DNA from 2 places in the Streptomyces sp. NPDC014864 genome. Region 2 is predicted to be linked to the other one. Evidence: riboswitches for the same ligand, from Rfam matches in the RefSeq annotation. Region 2 holds a riboswitch; the other holds the start of a gene.
What was found. Region 2 has a riboswitch for thiamine pyrophosphate ahead of thiO (glycine oxidase ThiO). Riboswitches for the same ligand answer to the same signal wherever they lie in the genome.
Positions count from the first base shown of each region.

Region 1: another riboswitch for thiamine pyrophosphate. It lies ahead of thiC (phosphomethylpyrimidine synthase ThiC); the one in region 2 lies ahead of thiO (glycine oxidase ThiO).

Region 1 is NZ_JBIBWT010000021.1:61,065-65,911, reverse strand. Features, by position in the region: gene ACF1A5_RS29540 (DUF5326 family protein) at 1-86, shown strand, start outside; gene ACF1A5_RS29535 (IclR family transcriptional regulator) at 364-1,245, shown strand; gene ACF1A5_RS29530 (SsgA family sporulation/cell division regulator) at 1,344-1,781, shown strand; gene ACF1A5_RS29525 (YibE/F family protein) at 1,931-3,382, opposite strand; TPP riboswitch at 3,454-3,631, shown strand; gene thiC (phosphomethylpyrimidine synthase ThiC) at 3,624-4,847, shown strand, end outside.
Region 2 is NZ_JBIBWT010000012.1:59,522-64,368, forward strand. Features, by position in the region: gene pknB (Stk1 family PASTA domain-containing Ser/Thr kinase) at 1-464, opposite strand, end outside; gene ACF1A5_RS22060 (thiazole synthase) at 589-1,383, opposite strand; gene thiS (sulfur carrier protein ThiS) at 1,387-1,587, opposite strand; gene thiO (glycine oxidase ThiO) at 1,584-2,837, opposite strand; TPP riboswitch at 2,835-2,946, opposite strand; gene ACF1A5_RS22075 (hypothetical protein) at 3,000-3,374, shown strand; gene ACF1A5_RS22080 (NAD(P)/FAD-dependent oxidoreductase) at 3,407-4,663, shown strand; gene ACF1A5_RS22085 (Rv2175c family DNA-binding protein) at 4,727-4,847, shown strand, end outside.

The DNA.
Region 1 (4,847 bases), on a different contig from region 2:
TGCTGGTCTTCGTCGCCCTGGTCGGCGGGCTGATCTACGTCGTGCGGAAGTTCATGTCGGGTTCGTCGTCGCGCAGCGACTGGTGAGCGGGACGCGCGGCGTGCGGTGAGCGCGGCGCGGCGGCGACCGGCGGATGCCGGTCGCGCGGCGGCCGCGGGGCACGTGGGGGGAACGGCGGTGACCGGTAACAGGAATCGCCTGTTCCCTCGCGGGAGGGAAGTTTCCCGCACGGGCCGTCCGCGAGCGGTGGCGGGCGGATAGGGTCCGGAAATCGACGCGGGGGTCGGTCCCCCGCGGGCGGCGCACACCCCCTTCCCGTGTTCCCCCGCACGGGATGCCCCCTCGCGCTTCGGGAGTGACCCCTTGGCCACTGTTGACACCGCACCCGCAGAACCGCACGCGCCCCGGATGCCGTCCCACTCCACGGCGCTCCCCGCGCAGCCGCGCTCTGCGGCCCATGTGGAACGGCCGAGACCCAGCGTCCCGGAGCAGCAGCACTCCCAGACCCTCATCGGATCCGTGCAACGCGCCATGCGCCTGCTGGAGACGGTCGCCCGGCACGAATACGGCGCGCCCGCCAAGCAGCTGGCACGCGAGACCGGCCTGGCGCTCCCCACCGCCTACCACCTGCTGCGCACCCTCGTCCACGAGGGCTATCTGTACCGGGACAAGGGACTGTTCTTCCTCGGCGACGCCGCCGAACGGCTGAGCAGCAGCGGAGCGGCGCAGAAACGTCGCAGCACGGTGGTCGACGCGCTCGCGCACTGGCGCGATGCGATCGGTGCCCCGGTGTACTACGCGATGTACCGCGACGGCGAGATCGAGATCGTGTGCGTCTCCGACAGCCCGGGCAGCCCCGCGGTCGAGGAATGGGCCGACTTCCGTGAGACCGGGCACGCGCACGCGGTCGGCCAGTGCCTGCTGTCCCAGCTGGACGACGGCGCCCGCCGGGACCATCTCGACCGCTACCCCGTGCAGTCCCTCACCCCGTACACGGTCCGGGACGATCACGCTCTGTTGCGGCGTCTGGAACGGATGTGCCGGATGGAACCCGTGACCGAGCGTCAGGAGTACGCGCTGGGCACCGTTTGTGCGGCGGTCCCGATCACGGTGGGCACCACGGCGGCCACGATGGCCCTGTCCCTCCCCGCCCACCAGGCCTCCCGCCTGCTGCCCGCGGCCCGTCAGCTCCAGGGCGAGGTGAGCCGGAGGATCGGCTCCCTGGCCCTCTCTATCAGCATCTGAAAACTCACTCCTTGTGATCTGCCATGCACGTTCAGCAAGATGCACCCAGTGTGACGGGGACGATTCCCGGCCAGTCGACGGCAGATGACGGGGTAGCGATGCGCGAGTCCGTACAGGCAGAGGTCATGATGAGCTTTCTCGTGTCCGAGGAGCTCTCCTTCCGCATCCCGGTGGAGCTGCGGTACGAGACCTGCGATCCCTATGCCGTGCGGCTGACCTTCCATCTGCCCGGGGACGCACCGGTGACCTGGGCCTTCGGGCGCGAGTTGCTGATCGACGGGGTGGGCACGCCGTGCGGTGACGGCGACGTGCGGATCTCGCCCGCCGACAACGAGGCGCTCAGCGAGGTCCTGATCCGCCTGCAGGTCGGCGGCGACCGGGCGCTGTTCCGTTCCTCGGCGGCCCCGCTCGTGGCGTTCCTCGACCGCACGGACAAGCTGGTGCCGCTCGGGCAGGAGGGCGCGCTGGGGGACTTCGACGCCCACCTCGACGAGGCCCTGGACCGCATCCTGGCGGAGGAGCAGAGCGCGGGCTGAGCCACGGCCGTCGGGGCGCTGTTGCCGTAACGCTTCGCCGTCCCCGAGGGCATCCGCCGCGTCACCCGCGGCCTCGCCGGCGCCACCGTCTGTCCCCTCGTCCGCGTCCCGCCCGTCTCGCTCTCCGTGGACCGGCCCGAGGTGCCGCCTCAGCGCCTGCGGCGTCGTCCCCGTCCACCGCGCGCCGGGGCCGGCTGGGCGGCCGGTGCCGAGGCCGGGTCGCCTCCCGGGCGGTCGGCCGAGACCACGAGGGCGGCGAGGGCCGTGGTGACCGGGACCGAGGCCACCAGGCCGATCGAGCCCACCAGCGTGCGCACGATCTCCTCCGCGACCAGTTCGCTGGTGGCGACGGTCCCCACGCTGCTCTGCGCGATGGAGAAGAGCAGCAGCAGCGGGAGCGCGGCGCCCGCGTACGCGAGGACCAGCGTGTTGACGACCGACGCGATGTGGTCGCGTCCGATGCGGATACCCGCCCGGTACAGGCCTCGCCAGCCCATCGCGGGATTGGCCTCGTGCAGTTCCCAGACCGCCGACGTCTGCGTCACCGTCACGTCGTCCAGCACACCGAGCGAGCCGATGATGACGCCGGCGAGCAGCAGACCGCTCATGTCGATCGACGGATACAGGCCGTGGATGAGGCCCGTGTTGTCGTCCGTGTTGCCGGTGAGGGCGGCCCAGCCGATGAACAGCGAGCCCAGGATGCCGATCAGCACCAGAGATATCAGGGTGCCGAGCACCGCGACCGAGGTGCGCGCGGACAGGCCGTGGCACATGTAGAGGGCGATCAGCATGATGGCGCTCGACCCGACCACCGCCACGACCAGCGGGTTCGAGCCCTGCAGGATCGCCGGCAGGACGAAGAAGTTCAGCAGCAGGAAGCTGATGGCCAGCGCGACCAGCGCCATGACGCCCCGCATCCGCCCGACGACCACGACGGCGAGTGCGAAGACGCCGGCCAGCAGCCCCATGGGGAAGCGCCGGTCGACATCGGTGACCGAGTACTGGAGATCCTTCGGCGCGGAGGGCTCGTAGGCGACCACGACCTTCTCGCCCTCGCGCAACTGCCGCGACTGGTCCGGCTGCACGAACTCGGTGAACGTGCGGCCCTTGTCGGAGCCGGTGTCGACCCGGACCGTGGCCTTCTTGCAGGTGCCGGAGGCCTGATCCGGCGCGGAGGAGCCTCCTGCGGCGGAGGGGCCTCCGGCGGGGGCGCCGGCTGAGGCGTTCGCCCCCTTGCAGCTGACCGCGATCACCCGGGTGACGGTGGCCTGCTGGCTCTGCCGGTCGAATCCGACGCCGGTGCGCTCGTGCGCGGGGGCACCGCCGGGCCAGAGCACCGCGAGCCCGACGACCACCGCGGCGGCGAACGGGATCAGGATCGCCGCGATCACCTTGCGCAGGTGCTTCGAGACGGGCGTGGCGGGCCCATGACTGTGACTGTGCCCGTGGCCGTGTCCCTGCCCGTGCTCGTGGCCCTGTCCGGGCCTGTGCTCGTGGCCCTGTCCAGGCCCGTGCCCGTGCCCATGGCCCTGGGCGTGCCCAGGGCCTGGTCGGCCTCGTGGTTCGGGCGGTGGATAGGGGGACTGCCGTGTCGTGGTCACCGCCAGATCATCGCAAGAACGGCAGAGGCCCACTGTTCACCGCGCCACAAAGGACGCTAGCGTGGAGGCACCTTTGCACACGCGGGAGCTCGGAGCACCGGGCTGAGAGGGCGCTGACCTCCGTATTCGCGATGTTTCACGTGGAACGAGAGATGTCTCACGCGAAACGTCGACGGACGGAAGCCGCTGCGTCGACCGCCGAACCTGTTACCGGGTAATGCCGGCGTAGGGAGTAGGTCTCATGACCAACAAGGACGCACGCACGCCTGCCTCCACGCAGATCTCCAGCGACGGGGAGGCCGGGAAGTCCATCGGCTGGCACAAGGCGTATGTCGAGGGCTCGCGCCCCGATCTGCGGGTGCCGGTCCGTCAGGTGCACCTCACCAACGGGAAGTCGGTCACGCTGTACGACACGTCGGGCCCGTACACCGATCCACTCGTCGACACCGATGTCCGCAGGGGCCTCCCCCCGCTGCGGGAGAACTGGGTCATCGCCCGCGGTGACACCGAGGAGTACGCGGGCCGTCCCGTCCGCCCCGAGGACGACGGGATCAAGCACACCTCGCCGCGCGGGGGCCTGCGCAACCTCGACGCGGTGTTCCCGGGACGGCCGCGCCAGCCGCGCCGGGGCCGCGACGGCCAGGCGGTCACGCAGCTCGCGTACGCGCGCCGCGGCGAGATCACGCCCGAGATGGAGTATGTGGCCCTCCGCGAGAACGTCGCTGCGGAAGTGGTCCGGGAGGAGATCGCGGCGGGCCGCGCCGTGCTGCCGGCCAACGTCAACCACCCGGAGATCGAGCCGATGATCATCGGCAAGCGGTTCCTGGTGAAGGTCAACGCCAACATCGGCAACTCCGCGGTGACCTCGTCCATCGAGGAGGAGGTGGAGAAGATGACCTGGGCGACCCGGTGGGGCGCGGACACGGTCATGGACCTCTCCACCGGCCGCAACATCCACACCACCCGGGAGTGGGTGCTGCGCAACTCCCCCGTCCCCATCGGCACGGTGCCGCTCTATCAGGCCCTGGAGAAGGTCGACGGCAGGGCCGAGGAGCTGACCTGGGACATCTACCGGGACACCGTCATCGAGCAGGCCGAACAGGGCGTGGACTACATGACGGTCCACGCCGGTGTGCGCCTGGCCTACGTGCCGCTGACGGCGAACCGCAAGACCGGCATCGTCTCGCGCGGCGGCTCGATCATGGCGGCCTGGTGCCTCGCACACCACAAGGAGTCGTTCCTCTACGAGAACTTCGAGGAGCTCTGCGAGATCCTCGCCGCCTACGACGTCACCTACTCGCTGGGCGACGGACTGCGTCCCGGCTCCATCGCCGACGCCAACGACGAGGCGCAGTTGGCGGAGTTGCGCACGCTCGGGGAACTCAACAGGATCGCCAAGCGTTTCCACGTACAGACCATGATCGAGGGCCCGGGACATGTCCCGATGCACAAGATCAAGGAGAAC
Region 2 (4,847 bases):
ACCCGGCCGTCGTCCCCGATCAGGACGTTCTCCGGCTTCATGTCGCGGTGCACGAAGCCCGCCCGGTGCGCGGCGCCGAGCGCGGCGAGCACCGGCTCCAGGATGTCCAGCGCGGCGCGCGGCTGCAGCGCCCCGCGCCGGCGCAGCACGTCGCGCAGGGTGCAGCCCGCGACGTACTCCATGGCCAGATAGACGTACGACCCGTCGGTGCCCTGGTCGAAGACCTGCACCACGTTCGGGTGGGCGAGCCGGGCGACCGACTTGGCCTCCCGGATGAACCGCTCGACGAAACTTCCGTCGGCCGCGAGCGTCGGGTGCATCACCTTCAGCGCGAGGACGCGGTCCAGGCGGGTGTCCAGGGCCCGGTAGACCGTGGCCATCCCGCCGACCGCGATCCGCGCGTCCACGCGATAACGGGCGTCGAGCACCTGCCCGACCAATGGGTCCTGAAGGGTCGTATCCACGCAGGTGAGTCTACGAGCCGTCACCGGCGCCACGCCGCCTCGTCCGCAAGGAGGAGCGGTACTGCGACCGACCTGTGACGCTTCGCACGCCACCCCGGACACGGCCGCACCCCGCGGCGGACGCCTAGAAGGCGGGCCGCTCCGGGTCCAGCCGGGCCATGCCCTCCGTGGGGGACGACGCCTCGGCGAGGTAGCGCCGGGGGATGCGTCCCGCCAGCCGGGCCAGCCGGCCCGCCTCCACCGCGCAGCGCATCGCCTCCGCCATCCGCACCGGCTCCTGCGCCCGCGTCACCGCCGACGCCAGCATCACCCCCGCGCACCCCAGCTCCATGGCGAGCGTCACGTCCGAGGCCGTACCGGCGCCTGCGTCGAGGATCACGGGCACCCGCGCCCGCTCCACGATCAGCTGGAAGTTGTGCGGGTTGCGGATGCCGAGCCCGGACCCGATCGGCGATCCCAGCGGCATGATCGCCGCACAGCCGGCGTCCTCCAGCTTCCGCGCGAGCACCGGATCGTCGTTCGTGTACGGCAGCACCGTGAACCCGTCGTCGACCAGCGTCTCGGCGGCGTCCAGCAGTTCGATCGGGTCCGGCAGCAGCGTCCGCTCGTCGGCGATGACCTCCAGCTTGATCAGGTCGGTGCCCAGCGCCTCCCGCGCCAGCCGCGCCGTGAGCACCGCCTCACCCGCGGTGAAGCAGCCGGCGGTGTTCGGCAGCACCCGGATGCCCAGCCGGTCCAGCACCGACAGCACGGATCCGTGCACGGAGGGGTCGACCCGCCGCATCGCGACCGTGGTCAGCTCCGTGCCGGAGGCGACCAGCGCCCGCTCCAGCACCTCCAGGCTGGGCGCCCCGCCGGTGCCCATGATCAGCCGGGAGGTGAAGGACGTTCCGCCGAGGACGAGGTGGTCGTCGGCCATGGGTCAGCCCCCCTGGACGGCGGTCAGCACTTCGACGCGGTCGCCCTCGGCCAGGGCCGTGGACGACCACCGCGTGCGCGGGACGACGGTCTCGTTGAGGGCGGCGGCCACTCCGGCGGGGGCGGCGGTCAGCAACGCCACGACGGTGTCCAGAGCCGTGCCGGACGCGACCTCGCGCGGCTCCCCGTTGACCGAGATGTTCATGCGGGCTGCTCCGAGAGTGCGGCGGCGCGAAAGCGGCGCGGGCTGAAGGGGCGGGCGTCGTCGGGCAGGTCCCCGGTGACCAGGGCGTGTGCCAGGGCGTCCCCGGTGACGGGGGTGAGCAGCACGCCGTTGCGGTAGTGCCCGGTGGCCAGCAGCAGCCCGTCCAGGTCGGTCGGGCCGAGCAGCGGCGCGTTGTCGGGGGAGCCCGGACGCAGCCCGGCCCGGGTCTCCGTCAGCGGCAGCTCGGTGATCCCCGGCACCAGTTCGTGCGCGTCCCGCAGCAGCTCGTACACACCGCCCGCGGTCACCGCGGTGTCCCAGCCCAGCTCCTCGCTGGTCGCCCCGACCACCAGCTCGCCGTTCAGCCGCGGCACCAGGTAGACCTGGCTGCCGCGCACCACGGCCCGTACCGTCCGGCTCAGGAAGGGCGCGTACCGCTTCGGCACGGTCAGCCGCAGCACCTGGCCCTTCACCGGCCGCACCGGCGGCAGCACGTCGGCCGGCACGCCCGCGAGCCGGCCGCTGAGGCTGCCCGCCGCGAGCACCACCCGGCCCGCGCCCAGCACCGTGCCGTCGCGCAGCACGCAGCCCGCCGCCCGGTCCCGGACCACGGTCAGCCGCTCGGCCCAGGCGCGGTGGAAGACCACGCCCGCCCGCTCGCACGCGGTCACCAGGGCGCGGGCCAGCCGCCGCGGGTCTACCTGGTGGTCGCCGTCCACCCGCAGACCGCCCCGCACACCCGGCGCGAGCATCGGCTCCAGCCGCCGGCACTCGCGCCCCGACAGCCACTCGGAGTCCAGGCCCGACCGCTGCTGCAGCGCGTGCAGCTCCCGCAGATGGGCCCGGTCGTCGGCGTCCAGCGCGACGGCGAGCGTGCCGCACCGGCGGTAGCCGAGGTCGAGGCCGGTCAGCTCGGTCAGCTCGGCCGCGAAGTCCGGATAGCGGCGGGCCGAGGCCAGGTTCAGCCCGAGCAGGGTCTGCTCGCCGTGGTGCAGTTCGGTGACGGCGGCGAGCATCCCGGCCGCCACCTGCGCGGCCCCGCCGCCCGGTTCGGGATCCACCACGGCCGTGGTCAGGCCGCGCTGCGCCGCCCGCCAGGCCGTCACGAGCCCGATGATCCCGCCCCCGACGACCAGGACGTCCGCGGTGCCCGGGGACGAGGTGCCCGTGGCCGAGATGTCCGGAGACGTGCCCGGCGACGGGGTGCCCGGAGGCGACGTACTCGGAGACGGCGTACCTGAAGACGACATGGGCGTCCAGCCCCTCCCTTCGCCGGCATGACCCGGATCAGGTTCGTACGGTCGGAGGCCGCCAGCCTCCCTCTCAGCCCGGTGCGTCCGGGCTCCCGCGAGTGCTTGTACGGTGGCCACCCTAGCCCGCCGGGCACCGACCTCGTAAGGGAGCCTTCGCCCATGCCGCGCTCGCTCGACGGCCTCGTCCTCGCCCCCGTCGCCGACCAGGCCCCCGGCCAGGTGGGCACCCGCACCCGGTTCACCTACCACGAGCGGAACGGGGAGATCTGGGCCGAATACGCGGGCGGTGACGTCGTACGCGGCCATCTGGTGGGTATCCGGGAAGGGGACCGCCTCGACTTCCGGTACGTGCAGCTCAAGCACGACGGGACCACGTCCTGCGGGCACTGTGTGTCGACGGTGGTCGAACTGCCCGACGGGCGTGTCCGGTTGGAGGAGAGCTGGCAGTGGGAGTCGCAGCCGGGGAGCGGGACGAGCGTGGTGGAAGAGGTGACCGGCCCCGCTGTGCAGCAGGTCACGCGGTCCGCACCCTGACTGACCCTCCGTCAGGTGTCTAAGGTGATCGGGTGAGCGAGCAGACGCAGGAACACGGCACGTCACAGCCACGGCACGTGGTCGTCGCCGGCGCGGGCATGGCCGGAGTGCAGACCGCGGTGGCCCTGCGCGAGCAGGGCTTCACCGGCACCGTGACGCTGATCGGCGCCGAACCCCACCAGCCCTACGACCGGCCGCCCCTGTCCAAGGCCGTCCTGCTCGGCAAGGCCGAGGACTCCGCCTTCGACGTCGACTTCGAGGCCCTCGGCATCGAACTCCAGCTGGGCCGCGAGGCGCTCGCCGTGCGGGTCGACGCGCACGTCCTCGACACCTCCACCGGTCCCGTGCCCTACGACGTGCTCGTGCTGGCGACCGGCGCCGAACCGGTCCGGCTGCCGGGTGCCGAGGGTGTCCCCGGCGTCCACCTGCTGCGCACCCTGGACGACGCCGAACGGCTGCGTCCGGTCCTCGCCCGGCAGCACGACGTCGTGGTCGTCGGGGCCGGCTGGATCGGCGCCGAGTTCGCCACCGCCGCCCGCGAGGCGGGCTGCGCGGTGACGGTCGTCGAGGCCGCGGACCGCCCGCTCGCCGGGGCGCTGCCCGCCGAGGTGGCCGCACCGATGGCCGCCTGGTACGCCGACTCCGGCGCCGTGCTGCGCACCCACGCGCGCGTGGCGCGCGTCGAACCGGGCGCGGTGGTCCTCGACGACGGCACGCGGCTGCCCGCGGGCGCCGTCGTGGTCGGCATCGGCGCGCGCCCCGCCACCGGCTGGCTGGCCGGCTCCGGCATCCCCCTGGGCGCCCACGGCGAGGTCCTGGCCGACGACCACCTGCGCGCCGGCGCGCCGGACGTGTACGCGGTCGGCGACTGCGCCTCCTTCCCCTCGGGCCGGTACGGGGAGCGCCTGCTCGTCCACCACTGGGACAACGCCCTGCAGGGTCCGCGCACCGTCGCGGCGAACATCCTGGGCGAGACCCCCGCGGTCTACGACCCGGTCCCGTACTTCTGGTCCGAGCAGTTCGGCCGCTTCGTGCAGTACGCCGGCCACCACGCGTCCGCCGACACCACCGTCCTGCGCGGCGACCCGTCCGGACCGGCGTGGACGGTGTGCTGGCTGCGCGAGGGCCGCCTGGTGGCCCTGCTGGCGGTCGGCCGTCCGCGGGACCTCGCCCAGGGCAGACGCCTGATCGAGGCGGGCACGCCGATGGATCCCGGCCTGCTGGAGGACCCCGCGCGCCCGCTGAAGACCGCCACCGCCGAGGGAGCGCCGCCCACGGCGCCGACGTAGGACCCTCCCCGGGTGGACGGGCCTGACTTCCGACTGTCGGTCCCAGATGGCACGCTTGATCCCGTGACCGAGATTGACGCAAAGATCGATGCTCTCGTCCCCGCCTGGCTCACCCTCCCCGACATCGCCGAACAGCTCGGCGTCGAGGTGACACGTGTGCGGCAGCTGGTCAAGGACGGCCAGC